One region of the Cupriavidus sp. DL-D2 genome, then DNA from elsewhere that is predicted to be linked to it. Evidence: predicted binding sites of a transcription regulator. Region 1 holds the regulator's gene; the other holds the start of a gene.
What was found. Region 1 encodes sigma-54, which starts transcription at its own class of promoters, with help from an activator protein. Its sites were predicted from a motif close to TGGCANGNAANCTGCTTT; they were not measured.
Positions count from the first base shown of each region.

Region 2: a site for sigma-54 is predicted at 2,935-2,952, ahead of ABDB81_RS21400 (nitrate- and nitrite sensing domain-containing protein). Genes of this name have one in related genera too.

Region 1 covers NZ_JBDKXK010000004.1:154,845-162,015, forward strand. The annotation lists gene ABDB81_RS03640 (PsiF family protein) at 1-316, opposite strand, end outside; gene hprK (HPr(Ser) kinase/phosphatase) at 498-1,469, opposite strand; gene ptsN (PTS IIA-like nitrogen regulatory protein PtsN) at 1,528-1,983, opposite strand; gene raiA (ribosome-associated translation inhibitor RaiA) at 2,464-2,817, opposite strand; gene ABDB81_RS03660 (RNA polymerase factor sigma-54) at 2,868-4,349, opposite strand; gene lptB (LPS export ABC transporter ATP-binding protein) at 4,483-5,283, opposite strand; gene lptA (lipopolysaccharide transport periplasmic protein LptA) at 5,315-5,974, opposite strand; gene lptC (LPS export ABC transporter periplasmic protein LptC) at 6,042-6,671, opposite strand; gene ABDB81_RS03680 (KpsF/GutQ family sugar-phosphate isomerase) at 6,674-7,171, opposite strand, start outside.
Region 2 covers NZ_JBDKXK010000047.1:3,879-11,049, forward strand. The annotation lists gene ABDB81_RS21390 (ATP-binding protein) at 1-372, shown strand, start outside; gene ABDB81_RS21395 (TonB-dependent siderophore receptor) at 418-2,691, opposite strand; gene ABDB81_RS21400 (nitrate- and nitrite sensing domain-containing protein) at 2,989-4,296, shown strand; gene ABDB81_RS21405 (formate/nitrite transporter family protein) at 4,584-5,396, shown strand; gene ABDB81_RS21410 (bifunctional protein-serine/threonine kinase/phosphatase) at 5,430-7,166, shown strand.

The DNA of each region.
Region 1 (7,171 bases):
GGCACTCGCTCTGCGCCTTCTTGTATTCGTCGCCCTTCTTGCCCTTGTTGGCCTTGGCGCACGCTGCCATTTTTTCCTGCTGGGTTTTCGGCTCGGCTGCGGCGGCCGGGCCAGAGCCGGACAGGCATTCGCTCTGGGCCTTCTTGTACTCGTCGCCCTTCTTGCCCTTGTTAGCCTTGGCGCAGGCTGCCATCTTTTCCTGTTGTGCCGTCTTGCCCGATTTCTCGGCCGCAGCCGGAGCCGATGCGCCTTGGGCAAACGCTGCCGTGGCGAACAGCGGGGTCACCAGCACACACATCGCGATCAGTTTCTTCATGCTTCTCTCCTGGCTGTGGAAAAACACTTTCATGGGCAATCCGAACGGGATGGCGGCCATTACAGCACAAAACGGCGCGTGTGCGGCTGCCGTTGACGCAGCGGCAGGCCAGCTTGTAAGGAAATGAAAACGCCCGCTGAATGAAGCGGGCGTTTGCGGGAAAGCGATGTTCGGAAAATGCCTAGAGCAACCGGCCCTGTCCGCGTGACACCACATCGGCTTGCATGGCCGCGCGCTGCCGGTCCATGAAGTCGCGCAGCGTGTCGATGCCGCGCAGGCGCAGTATCGTGTTGCGCACGGCGGCTTCCACCAGCACGGCGAGATTTCGACCGGCTGCCACCTGGATCTTCACCATGTGGATGGGCAGGCCGAGCACGTCGAGGTATTGCGAATCCAGCGGCAGGCGCTCGAACTCGCCATCGTTGCGGCGGACGAGTTGAACCACGAGCTTGATCTTCATTTTCCGGCGTACGGCCGTTTCACCGAAGATCGTCTTGATATCGAGCAGGCCAAGGCCGCGCACTTCGAGCAGGTTCTGCAGCAGCGGCGGGCAGCGACCCTCGATGAAGTCTGGACCCAGCCGCACGAAATCCACGGCATCGTCGGCCACGAGGCCATGGCCGCGCGAAATCAGTTCGAGGCCCAGTTCGCTCTTGCCCAGGCCCGATTCGCCCATGATCAGCACGCCCATGCCGAGGATGTCGAGGAACACGCCGTGCATCGTCACGCGCGGTGCCGAGATACGCGACAGGTACAGGCGCAGGTGATCGATCACGGCCGCCGACGATACCGGCGTGGTGAACAGCGGCGTGGACGAACGCGTGCAGCGCAGTTCGAGGTCGGGCGGCGGCTCCATGCCGTCGGCGATGACCAGGAAGGGCGGCTCGAGCAGGATCAGCTCGCCCATCTGACGCTTGCGCGGCTCGTCGTCGAGACGCTGGTAATAAAGGATTTCGGGTTTGCCGAGCACCTGGATCCGGTTCGGGTGGATCAGGTTCAAGTGGCCCACGAGGTCCGCCGCGGAGGTGGCTTCACGCGCGAACTCGACATCGAAGGCGCGGTCCGCACCTTCAAGGCCGGCGACCCACGACAGTTTGATGTCTGCTGCGTTGTCGTCGAAGATCGACTGCGAGGTGACGCCGGTGAGTTCCATGCGGGATGACTTTCAGGAGGGGCGGTAGGACAGTGGGCTGCGGCGGGCGATTCCGGCGTTAGGGATGCCAGTCCGATAGCAACTGGTGGACGGCTTCCGGCGTGGGGAGCGTCGCCAGCCCTTCGCGCATTTCGCGGTCCGACAGCAACTGGGCAATTTCGGAAAGAATTTCCAGATGCTGCTGCGTGGCCTGCTCGGGCACCAGCAGGAAGATCAACAGCGAGACCGGCTTGCCATCGGGCGATTCGAACGGGATGGGTTCCGCCAGGCGCATGAAGCCCGCCAGCGGCTGCTTCAGGCCCTTGATGCGGCCGTGCGGAATGGCAACTCCAGCGCCAAGCCCGGTGGAACCCAGGGACTCGCGCGCAAAGAGGTTGTCGGTAACAGTGGCCCGCGCCACGCCATGGTTGTTCTCGAACAGGAGCCCGGCTTGCTCGAAGACCCGCTTCTTGCTGGTGACGGTGACGTCGAGATGGATGTTGCCAGGTGGCAGCAGTTTGGCCAAACGATTCATGGGCGATGCACGAGAAGTCCGAGTGACAAGCCGGCGCGCATGGACCGGCCCGCCGAGTTGGGGGCAATCAGGATATTGAGGTGCCAGTCGCCCGCATTGGAGCGTCCGGCCATTATAGAGCAGGGCTGCCACGCACTTGTGCGCTGCAGCGTCGCGCCTGCGGACTTCCGCCGCGAGGTCGTCGACCGGTTTGCCCACCCGAAATGCTGCCCGACCCGTGCGCCTGCAGGGCGCACCGCCGGTTCCGCATGACGGGACCGTTCTGCCTGTGATTTGTGGTGCAGCATACACCGACATGCGAGAGATGCGAACACCTTCGGTGTATCAATTCGTCGCTTAGTGGTGTCGAGGTAACGCGTGAGGAATGGAAAGTTGTGCGGCAACCGGACGCCCCATCAAAAAAGCCGCGCAGATGCGCGGCTTTGCTCTCTTCCTGTCAGTCCTCTCAGGACAACTGAAACTGTCGTTTCGTTGCGCTGGTTATTGTTGCTGTAGCTGCGCTTCGGCCATCTGGTACTTGACCGCCTCGCGGTCATGCCCTTGCACGCGATCCTTGTAGCGGATCACCTGGCGGTCGAGCTTGTCGACCAGACAGTCGATCGCCGCGTACAGGTCTTCATGATGGGCTTCGACGAAGATGTCCTTGCCTTTGAGGTGCAGATTGATTTCCGCGTACTGACGCTTGTCCTTTTCCTTGTGATTGTCGACTGATAGCAGCACGCTTACGCCAATGACCTGATCGAAATGTCTGACAATTCGCTCCAGTTTCGTTTCCACATACTCACGCAGCGGGGGCGTGATGTCGAGGTGGTGTCCACTGATCTTGAAGTTCATAGCGCTTCTCCTTCTGAAAGAGCCGCACCAGGCAGGCGGTTACGGCTCGGCTACAAAGACTTGCGGAGATTCACTGCGGGGATTTTCAATGCTTCGCGATATTTCGCCACCGTGCGGCGTGCGACCACAAAGCCCTGTTCGCCCAGCAGTTCGGCGATGCGGCTGTCGGAAAGAGGATTCCTGGGGTCTTCGGCTCCTATCAGTTGCTTGATCAGCGCGCGTATAGCCGTGGATGAGGCCGCGCCACCCGTCTCCGTGGAGACGTGGCTTCCGAAGAAGTACTTCAACTCGAAAGTACCCATCGGCGTGGCCATGTACTTGTTCGTTGTGACCCGGGAAATGGTCGACTCGTGTAAACCCAGTGTATCGGCAATTTCACGCAAAACCAAGGGGCGCATCGCGATTTCCCCGTGCGAGAAAAAGTTCTTTTGACGCTCCACAATCGCCTGCGACACCCGCAGGATCGTATCGAATCGTTGCTGGATGTTCTTGATGAGCCACCGTGCTTCCTGCAGCTTTTGCTGCAGTCCGGCAGCCCCTGCCTCGCCCTTCGCACCGCGCAGAATCTGCGCGTACATATCGTTGATGCGCAGGCGCGGCATCACGTCCGGATTGAGCTGCGCGATCCATCCGCTGCCGCTCTTGCGTACAAACACATCCGGCACCACGAAGTCCGCTTCCGGACGGCTGTACGCGTGTCCTGGATACGGTGCGAGGGAGCGGATCAATTCGTGCGCAGCCTTCAATGCTATTTCGTCCACCTGCAGGGCTTTCTTGAGCCGGGTGTAATCCCGTACGGCCAGCAGTTCCAGATGATGATTGACGATAGTCAGCGCCAGTTCGCGCTGCGGGTGCTTCAACCGCTTCAACTGCAAACTCAGGCACTCCGCAGCGTTCCGTGCCCCGACACCGGGTGGATCGAAGCTCTGCAGCAGCGTAAGTATCGCCTGCACCTCATCCACTTCGAACTCGAGTTCTTCCGGGAGTTCCGAACAAATTTCCTCGAGCGAGGCGCTCAGGTAACCGTCGTCGTCGAGCGACTCGATCAGGAAAATGGCCAGGCCCTTGTCGCGCACCGAGATCTTGAGTGGCGTGAGCTGCTCCATGAGGAACTCGCGCAGCGTCGGATCGGCGTCGCGCAGTTGCATCGGCGTCTTCTCGTCTTCGTCGCCTTGCGGGCGTCGCGCGAAGTCGTCGAGGCTCCAGTCGTTGCCGTAGTCCTCGCTGCCGGTATCGTTGTAGTTTTCCTCTTCGCCACCCGCCGCGCCATCGGCACGTTCGGTGCCGTTGGCCTGGGGTTCGGCCGGTGCGGGTGCCGGTGCGGTCTGGAGGTTGACCGAGCCGTCCGCGGCCACGCGCAGCGGACTATCCAGCCAGTCGTTCTCGCGCTCGAGCAACGGATTTTCCGTCAGCGCCTGCTCCACTTCCTGCTGCAGTTCCAGCGTGGAAAGCTGCAACAGCCGGATCGACTGTTGCAGCTGCGGGGTCAGGGCCAGATGCTGGGAGAGGCGGAGCTGAAGCGAAGGTTTCATGCGACCTATTCTATGCGCATCTTTCCGTTGTTGGAACGGAATTTGCTAGAACCTATCGCCCAACCTTGCGTGATCGGAAACGGCTTTGGAAAAACGGTGTGCAGCGTGGGCAGAAATTGCCGCACCGCACGCATCACATGCGGAAATTCTCGCCCAGATAGACGCGGCGCACAGATTCGTTGGCGATGATTTCCTCTGGCAGGCCGGATGCCAGCACCGTACCTTCGCTGATGATGTACGCGTGGTCGCAGATGCCCAGCGTCTCGCGAACATTGTGGTCGGTAATCAGCACGCCAATGTTGCGGGCCTTCAGGAAACTCACGATCCGCTGGATTTCGCCCACGGCGATAGGGTCCACACCGGCAAACGGTTCGTCCAGCAGGATGAAACGCGGCGACGACGCGAGCGCGCGGGCAATTTCCACCCGGCGGCGCTCACCGCCCGACAACGACAGTGCCGGGTTGTTGCGCAGGTGCGCGATCTGCAGGTCGTCCAGCAGGGAGTCGAGCCGGCGGTCGATCTCGGCCTTGGTCAGCGACTTGCCGTTTTCCACCTGCAACTCCAGCACGGCGCGGATGTTTTCCTCGACGTTGAGCTTGCGGAAGACCGACGCTTCCTGCGGCAGATAGGACAGGCCCATGCGCGCGCGCTCGTGGATCGCAAGGCCGCTGATGTGCTTGTCGTCCAGCACGATGTCGCCTTCGTCGAGTGCCACCAGCCCCACGATCATGTAGAACGATGTGGTCTTGCCCGCGCCGTTCGGACCCAGCAGGCCCACCACTTCGCCGCTCTTCACGTCAAGCGAGACATCCTTGACCACCGTGCGCGTACCGTAACGCTTCTTCAGATGGCGGACGACCAGCGTGCTGCTGTCGGTGCGGACGCTCGCAGCGGAAGAGGCGGCAGGGGAGGCGAGGGTGGCGGAGTCGTTCATCGGATACGGAGGCGATAGAAGGGGCTGTGTTTCAGGGCTTGGCCGGGGCCGTGGACGGCTTCAGGTCCAGCGGGGCGCCGCTCGCGGCGGGGGCGCTGGCATCGGCGCGCGGCGACAGCACGGCGCGTACGCGGCCCGACGGGTTGCCCGCGGTGGTGTTGTTGTCGCCGCCGGTGGCGGTGTAGTACTCGTTGCGGCTGTCATAGGTGATCACGGCGCCGCGGATTTCGTCGAGGATCTTGGCGCCGACGCCCGAGACACGTGCAGCGCGTGCGTGGCCGATCAGCTTGTTGACCTCGGTCTTGCCATCGTATTCGATGCGGTCGCCCCAGCCGTCGATGTATTCGTCCACGCCGTCGCGCTTCTGGCGGATGTACGCCTGGCGGCCCGGCTTGGACGTGGCAATGGCGTACTGGTAGCCCTCGGGGTCCGTGCGCAGTTCGGCAGCGTCGGATTTCAGCACCATCGTGCCCTTGGTCAGCACCACGTTGCCGGTGAGGGTGTAGATCTGCTTGACGTCATCGTAGCTGGCATTGTCCGCTTCGAGCACGAGGGGCTTGGCCTGGTCCGCGCGCTCGGCAAAAGCGGGCTGGACCATGCTCATGGCGAGCGCGAGTCCGAGGGCGGCTAGGGCCGTCAATCGGGCGGGCGCCGGGCGGCGACAGGACGATGTCGACAGGGATGCAGTCATGTTTGGCAAATGATGAGATAGGGAAGGCGGCCAGGCGATGCGGCAGGACGAGCCTGCCAGCTGGGTGTCACTGGGTCCTGGCCTGCCCCTGCGGCGGGTTCATGACGATCGTGCCGCGTACGTTGCCCAGCAATTGTACTTCGCGGGTGACGTTGTTGAAGATCAGCCCGTTGGCCGTCATGACCGAAGGTCCGCGCGTCAGCTCCACGTTCTTGTCTGTCTTGACGATGTCGTCATTGACGAGCAGCTGGAAGTATTGCGACGTGGCGGTCATGCGCGGATCCTTCGACGGATCCACGCCGGCCTGCCGCACGATCACGGCGTTGCCGTAAAGGTCGATGATCGTGCCCTCGGCGTTCATGACGCCGCGATTGGCGTTGGCGGTCACGGGCGGGCGGTCCGGCTGGAAGGCACGCATGGCCGGCTTGGTCACGTCGTAGGTCTGGTCATCCTCGAAGTGGACCATCTTCACTCCGGTGAAGCGGATCTTGGTCGTGCCATCCGCAGCCAGTTCCGTGGCCGAGAACCGTTCCATCCAGTAGTCCGGTTCGTGGCGCTTGGTGCGTGACTGGTCTGTGCCGGTGCTCGGCGAGTTCAGTTGGACGAGCCAGAACGTGCTGCCGGCGACGATGGCCATCAGCAGCAGCGGCAACAGCCGCATGACCACACCCGTGAGTCTGGACAGGAAGTCCGGCATGTTCAGATGACCTTGGCACGCGTAAGGTCATGGATGTGCAAGGCACCGACCAGGCGGCCATCGTTGTCGACGACGAGCAACTGGTTGATGCGGTTTGCTTCCATGACCTGCACCGCTTCCACCGCGAGCTGGTCCTGGTTGACCATGCGCGGGTTGCGGTGCATGACCTCGCCGATGGGCACGGTCTTCCAGTCGGTAGAGGTCTCCAGCAGGCGGCGCAGGTCGCCGTCGGTGAACACGCCCACGGCGCGGCCCTCCGGGTCGACGACCGCCGTCATGGCCATGCCCTTGCGCGTGATTTCCATCAGTGCCTGGGCCAGCGGCGTGGTCTCGCGGACTTCCGGCACGGCGTTGCCCGAGCGCATGACGTCGCGCACATGAGTCAGCAGCTTGCGGCCGAGCGCGCCGCCCGGGTGCGAGCGGGCAAAATCTTCCTCGCCGAAGCCGCGCGCGTCGAGCACGGCCACGGCCAGCGCGTCGCCCAGCGCCAGTGCGGCGGT
Region 2 (7,171 bases), on a different contig from region 1:
ATCGATGTCGATGAGACATTGCCTCCGTTACATGGCGACAGCGTGCAGATCCAGCAGGTATTGCTGAACCTGGTGCTCAATGCCATCGAAGCTCGCAAGGAAGACTGCGCCGAGCTGCCGCTGGTAGAACTCCGGGCGCGGCGGGTGGAACCGGCCATGCTGCGGGTCGAGGTCATCGACAACGGCGGCGGTATCGCGCCCGATCAACTGGCGCGAATCTTTCAGCCGTTTGTCAGTACCAAGGGCGAGGGCATGGGGATCGGGCTGGCCATCTGCAGATCAATCGTCGAACTGCATGGTGGATCGATTCGCGCCGCGTCCAGCGAAGGGCGTACCACGGTCACGTTCACGTTGCCTCTGCAGGCAACGTAACCGGAACGCCCGAATTCAAGCGGCGCGAGTTTGCTGCAAGGTGCGTCAGAAGGTGATGCCTACATTGAGCAGATAGGTGCGGCCCGATGCAGGCACCGCGCGCGAAGCGCTGAACGACGATTGATAGTTCAGGCGGTTCGTGAGGTTGTACACGTTGAACGAGGCGCGGAAGCGGCCCTGCCGGTAGGCGATCATCGCGTCCAGCGTGAGGTTGTCCGGCATGCGTGCCGTGTTGGCTTGGTTGGCCCAATAGCCGGACGCGTACTGCACGCCGCCACCCACCGACAGTTGTCCCGGTAGCGGCACGATGGTCTGCGGAATCGTGTACGCCGTCCAGAACGTGACGTTGTGATGCGGCACGCCCGGCGCAACCTTGCCGACGAACGCCGCGTTTGGCGCGCTGGTCACTTCGCCATCGAGGTACGCGTAGGCCAGGCTGACCGTCCAGTTGGGGGTCAGCGATCCATTGGCACCCAGTTCCACGCCCCGGATGCGGCGGCCCTCGCCGCTTTCGCCAAAGCCATTGATCACCATGCCGGTCACCGGATCGGTCGTGTAGGCATTGGCCTTGCGGATCTGGAACAGGGCGCCGGTGACACCGAGGCGTTTGTCGAGGAAGTCGAGCTTGGCGCCTACCTCGACCGTGTCCGAACGCTCCGGCTCGTTGGAGACTCCGTCCTTGGGCACCTCGGTCTGCACGCCGCCCACGGCCGTGGCGATGTCGGTGCCCACCGGGCGATAGGTGCGTGAGAACGACGCGTAGAACATGGCGTCCTGGGTCGGCTCCCAGATCGCGCTGATCGCCGGACTCAGCTTGCGCGAATCGGCCACGCCGCCGATGCCCGATGCCTCGGTCGTGCCGTATTCGCTGCGGAAGTAATCCCAGCGCAGGGCGCCCAGCAGCGAGATCTGTTCGTTGAACCAGACGCGGTCGCTGGCGAACACGCCGACATCGAGGGCATTGGCATCGCGCCTGCCACCGGTGTAGCTCACAGAGGGATTGACGCTGGCATCGAAGGCCGGATTGACGATAGTCTGGTTGTTGAGGCGACCGGTCCAATTGCCCCGGTCGCGCCGATCGCGCTGGTAGCTCACGTCGAGTCCGCCCATCGCGCGATGGCGCAGGCTGCCGGTATGGAACTCGCCGCGCGCCGTGGTCACGTTCTGCAGTCCCCATCCGCGCTGCAGATACGTCATGCCGCCGCGCGCGCCATAGCGCAGCGCCGCGTTGTTGCCGGCCAGCAGCCGTTGCAGCGTGGCATACGGCACGCCCGCCGGGTTGGTGCCAGAGAAATCGCGCTGGTAGAAGCTGTAGCGCGTGTCGTTGTTGAGCGTGACACGGCCGAGTATGGTCTGGAACCCGGAAGTCACGATGTGCGCATCGCTCTTGTCGCGGTCGGTGTTGCGCACGTACGAGGTGGAGGGCGTGATGCCGGGCACGCCGTATTCCGAGAGCGGACGATAGATGCGATCGGCACCTTGCGCCAGCGGTTGGCCGAAATCGGGCTGGCCGTCGCGGTACAGATATGAGTAGTTGAAATGCCACACGGTAGCGGTGCCGAGTCCCGTACCGAAATCGATCGCAAAGCCGCGCCTATCGTCATCCACATGGTCGCGGTCCGGCACGCTGCCGTTCTGGAACATGCCGTTGATGCGCACGGCCGAGGTATCCGACAGTGGGATGTTGCTGTCCACGGTCGTGCGATAGGTCTGGCCCGAACCCACGCTCTGGTCGATGGCGGTGCTGGCGGACTTGTTGGCTTTTTTTGTGGTCTGGTTGATGAGGCCGCCGACGCTGCCCACGCCAAAGCTCTCGCCAGCCGGCCCCTTGATGACTTCCACGCTATCGGTGTTGAAGCTGTCGCGCTTGTAGGCGCCAAAGTCGCGCAGGCCGTCAACGTAGATATCGCCCTTTGCCGACAGTCCCCGGATGCGGAACTGGTCGCCGCTCTGCCCGCCATTGCCCTCGCCAGCAGAGATGGTGATGCCGGGCACATTCCTGAGCGCCTGTTCCAGCGTCGTGATCTGCTGCTGCTCCAGTATTTCCTTCGGGATGACAAAGACCGTCTTCGGCGTTTCCTTGACCGTGTCAGGCAGACGGGCGATGCCGGTGGTGGCTTCGTTGGTATTCGCGGGATGCGTGCCGACGACTGTGACACGCGGCAGATCGGCGATGGCAGGCGCGGGGCGGGCATTGCCCGGTGGCGTGGCCTGCGCGTGCGCCACGAAGGGCAGTGCGGACATGGTCAAGGCCGTACCCGTTCGTGCCGCACCGGACACGAGGGCATGGATCGATGACGCGAGGATGTTTTGCTGCACGGAAAATACTCCAGCTGGACTTCGGAACAGGGGTGGACTGTCGAAGGAGGGCGGAGTAGTCAAGCATTGGAATCATCGACGAACGCAAACGTAAATCATTCGTATTTGCGGGTCAATTGGATGTGGGGCAGGGAAGGATATTTCGTTGAATTACTAGGGATGGTTGCTCCCCTCTCCCATTTCATGGGAGAGGGGAGCGCATAGCCGGGGGATGTCGCGTTCGCAAGGGACCACAGCCTCCGATGGCATAGACCTTGCACAACCTCATCACCCCCGCAACTTCGCCACACCGCTTCGATGGCCTTATCCGCGTCTCAACTCGTTCTCCACGCCAAGCAGCTTGAAATCGAAGCCGTGCGCCTGATGGCGAGTCGCGTGGAGCTGGCGGACCTGATCGGCCAGTTGATTCACACGCTGCAGCGCGAGCGTGGGGCAAGCAGTGTGTTCCTCGCGTCGGGCGGACAGCGGATGGCGATGGAGCGCGAGGCAGCCATGGCGGAGTCGATCCGTATCGAACAGCGGCTGGGCGAGCGCTTTGCCAGTCAGCTCGATGCGTCGCACAAGGGCAGCGCCTCGATGGTGACGTTGATGGCCTGGGTGCAACTGGATTTGGCTACGCTTGCCGGCCTGCGCGCCAGCATCGGCCAGTGCCAGGCCAGCGCGCTCGATGCCGTGGCGGTGTTCAGCCGCCTGATCGCCGCATTGCTCGAACTGATTTTTCATCTGGCCGATGTGGCGATGTACCCCGGCATCTCTCGACCGCTGGTGGCATTTGTCTATCTGCTGCAGGGCAAGGAAGCCGCCGGGCAGGAGCGTGCCGTGGGGGCGCAGATGTTTGCCTCGGGCACTTGCACGGAAATCCAGCAGCAGCGCGTGCTGCATCTGATCGAGGCGCAGCGCCGCAGTTTCCGAGTGATGGAGCAGTTTGCCGATCCGCCATTGCTGGTAGCGTGGCAGGGCCAGTCGCGCAGCCCAGCCGTGGCCGACCTGGAACAGTTGCGGCACGTGCTGCTGACGGCGACACCGGGTGCTGCGCTCGACGCCGAGCGCAGTGAGCGATGGTTCGAGGTCTGCAGTCAGGTGATTGCCGGCATGTGGCGGCTGCAGATGCAACTGGTGCAGGAGCTGCGCGCCGCGTGCGAGGCCGAGATCGAGTCGTCGCAGGCCGATCTGCAGGATTCGGCGGGTTTGCTGCGGCGCCTGCTCGACAATCCGCCGCCGCACACGCATGCGGTGGAGTTGTTCTTCGACGCGGCCGGACATCCCGACGCCGCACCCGTGTTGCCCGGCATGCCCAGCGACGCATCGGGCAGTGCGGACTCCGCGACGGTGGCATCACTCAAGGGACTGCTGCAGAAGCAGGCCGCACGCCTCACACGTACCGAAGTGGAACTCGATGCCGCGCGACGCGCGCTCAAGGAGCGCAAGGTGATCGAGCGTGCCAAGACAGCGCTGATGGCGCGTACCGGGATGAGCGAGGACGAAGCCTTTCGCACGCTGCAGAAGGCGGCGATGGATAACAACCGGCGCCTGGCCGATGTGGCGGAGGCCACACTGGCACTGCCGGACATCGCGCTACCACCGTTGCCCGGGGGGCCTGACTGAAGTTCGCGGCTTGAGCGCACCACGATTGACGCTGCGCGTGCGGTGTGACCCGCGTGCGCACCAAAAGCGGGCCGATTGTGCACCGCAACGGGGGCGAGGGTTTGCCGCCCTGCAGGCTTTGCCCGGTTCAGCCATGGGCACGGTTCGTGCGACGCAACAGAGCAAAATCAAGTGGTCAAGGATGACGACGTCCTGTCCCGCGCGGTGAGCCACCGTGGGGAGAGGGGCGTCGTTTTTTTTTGCCTTGCCCGAATGCCTGTCCGCCAACGAGAAAACGAGGAAATTCCATGGCCTATCTCGCCCCCGCCGAGTTCGTGACCAAGATGGTCGATGCCGGAGAGTCGAAGTTGCTGATGTCCACGCGCGATACGCTGATCCGCGCGTACATGGCTGGTGCCATTCTTGCCCTGTCCGCCGCGTTCGCGGTGACCATCACCGTCAATACCGGCAATGCACTGGTCGGCGCGCTGCTGTTTCCGGTGGGCTTCTGCATGCTGTACCTGATGGGATTCGATCTGCTGACGGGCGTGTTCACGCTTGCGCCGCTGGCCGTGCTCGACCGCCGCGCGGGCGCAACCTGGGGCGGCGTGCTGCGCAACTGGTCGCTCGTCTTCCTCGGCAATCTCGGCGGTGCGATCACCGTGGCCCTGTTCATGGCCATCATCTTTACCTTCGGGTTCTCTGAAGCCCCCAACGCGGTGGGCCAGAAGATCGGCCATATCGGCGAGGGCCGTACGCTGGGCTACGCCGCACACGGCGCCGCCGGCATGCTGACGCTGTTCATCCGCGCCGTGATGTGCAACTGGATGGTGTCCACGGGTGTGGTGGCCGCCATGATGTCGACGTCGGTGTCGGGCAAGGTCATTGGCATGTGGATGCCGATCACGCTGTTCTTCTATATGGGCTTCGAGCATTCCATCGTGAACATGTTCCTGTTCCCGTCGGGCCTGATGCTGGGCGGCAACTTCACGATCATGGACTACATGATCTGGAACGAGATTCCTACCGTGCTCGGCAACCTTGTGGGCGGCCTGACCTTCGTGGGTGCCACGCTGTACAGCACCCACTACAAGACGGCCCCCAAGCGCGTGATCGGCTGAGATTCCGGCTGAACTCCCGCTGATCGTCCTCGCATGCGCGGCACGCTTTCGATCACCGTCGGCCAGCATTCCGATGCAGGCCGGAAGGCGGTCAACCAGGATTTCCATGGCGTGACGCAGCCGGCCGGGCAGCAGCGCATGACCAAGGGCATCGTGCTGGCGCTGGCCGATGGCATCAGTTCCAGCGCGGTGAGCCAGGTGGCCAGCGCCGCGGCCGTGCGGACGTTCCTCGAGGATTATTACTGCACGTCCGAGGCGTGGACGGTGCGGCGCGCGGCGCAACGCGTGCTGGCTGCGGTCAACGCATGGCTCTACGCGCAGACGCGCCGCAGCGACGCGCGCTTCGATGCGGATCGTGGCTACGTCTGCACGTTCAGCGCGCTGATCTTCAAGGCGCGCGAGGCCCATGTGCTGCACGTGGGCGATGCGCGCATCTATCGCCTGCACCCCCAGCGGCTCGAACAACTCACGGACGATCATCGCGTGCGGGTGTCGTCCGCCGAGTCGTACCTGAGCCGCGCGCTGGGCGCCGGGCCTGCCATCGAAATCGACTACCGCAGTTGGGAGGTGGAGCCGGGCGAGATCTACCTGCTGGCCACCGATGGCGCCTACGAACACCTCGACGCCGCCGATGTGCATCGTGCGCTGGGCACCCACGGCGAGGATCTGGACGCGGCAGCGCGCATGCTGGTGGATACGGCCATCGAACGCGGCAGCCAGGACAACGTCACGCTGCAGATCGCGCGCATCGATGACCTGCCGGACCTCGACGCGCCCGGCGTGCTTGCGCAGGGCGAGCGGCTGGCGTTGCCGCCGCCGCTGACCCCGCGTATGCAGTTCGAGGGTTACACCATCGTCAGGGAGATCCACACCAGCGCGCGCAGCCATGTGTATCTCGCGGTGGATGATGGCAATGGCCGCTACGTGGCATTGAAGACCCCTGCTGTGGATCGCCATGACGATGCCGCGCATCTCGACGGATTCCTGCTGGAAGAATGGGTGGCGCGACGCATCGACAGCCAGCACGTACTGCGCCCCCACACCGTGGAACGGCCGCGCCGCTACCTCTACGTGGCGATGGAATACGTGGAGGGGCAGACGCTGGCGCAGTGGATGATCGACCATCGCGCGCCCGCGCTGGACGAGGTGCGTGCCATCGTCAATCAGATCGCGGCAGGGCTGCGCGCGTTTCATCGGCGCGAGATGCTGCATCAGGACCTGCGTCCGGAGAACGTCATCATCGACCGCGCCGGCACGGCCAGGATCATGGATTTCGCCACCGTTCATGTAGCGGGGCTGGCCGAGGGCACGCGCCATCCGCTGGCCATCATGCCGGTGGGCACGCTGCAGTACGCGGCGCCGGAATACTTCCTTGGCGATGGCGGCACCCCGGCGTCGGACCTCTACTCGCTGGCCGTGCTGGCCTACCAGATGCTGACCGGACAACTCCCTTACGGATTGCAGGTGACGCAGGTGCGCAGCCGGGCCGATCTGCGGCGGCTGCGTTACGTGCCGCTGCGCGAGCGGCGTGCCGACCTGCCGCAGTGGGTGGACGGCGTACTACGCCGCGCGCTGCATCCCAATGCCGCGCAACGGCACGAGGCGCTGTCCGAGTTCGTCGAGGCCCTGCGTGCGCCGGGGCGCGATGCGCTGCAACGCCTGACGCCCCCACTGATCGAACGCCATCCGCTGCGGTTCTGGCAGGCGCTCTCGCTTGGCCTGGCCTTGATGGTCGTGCTGCTGCTCGGTTTGCGCGCCGCAGGCGTCTAGACAGG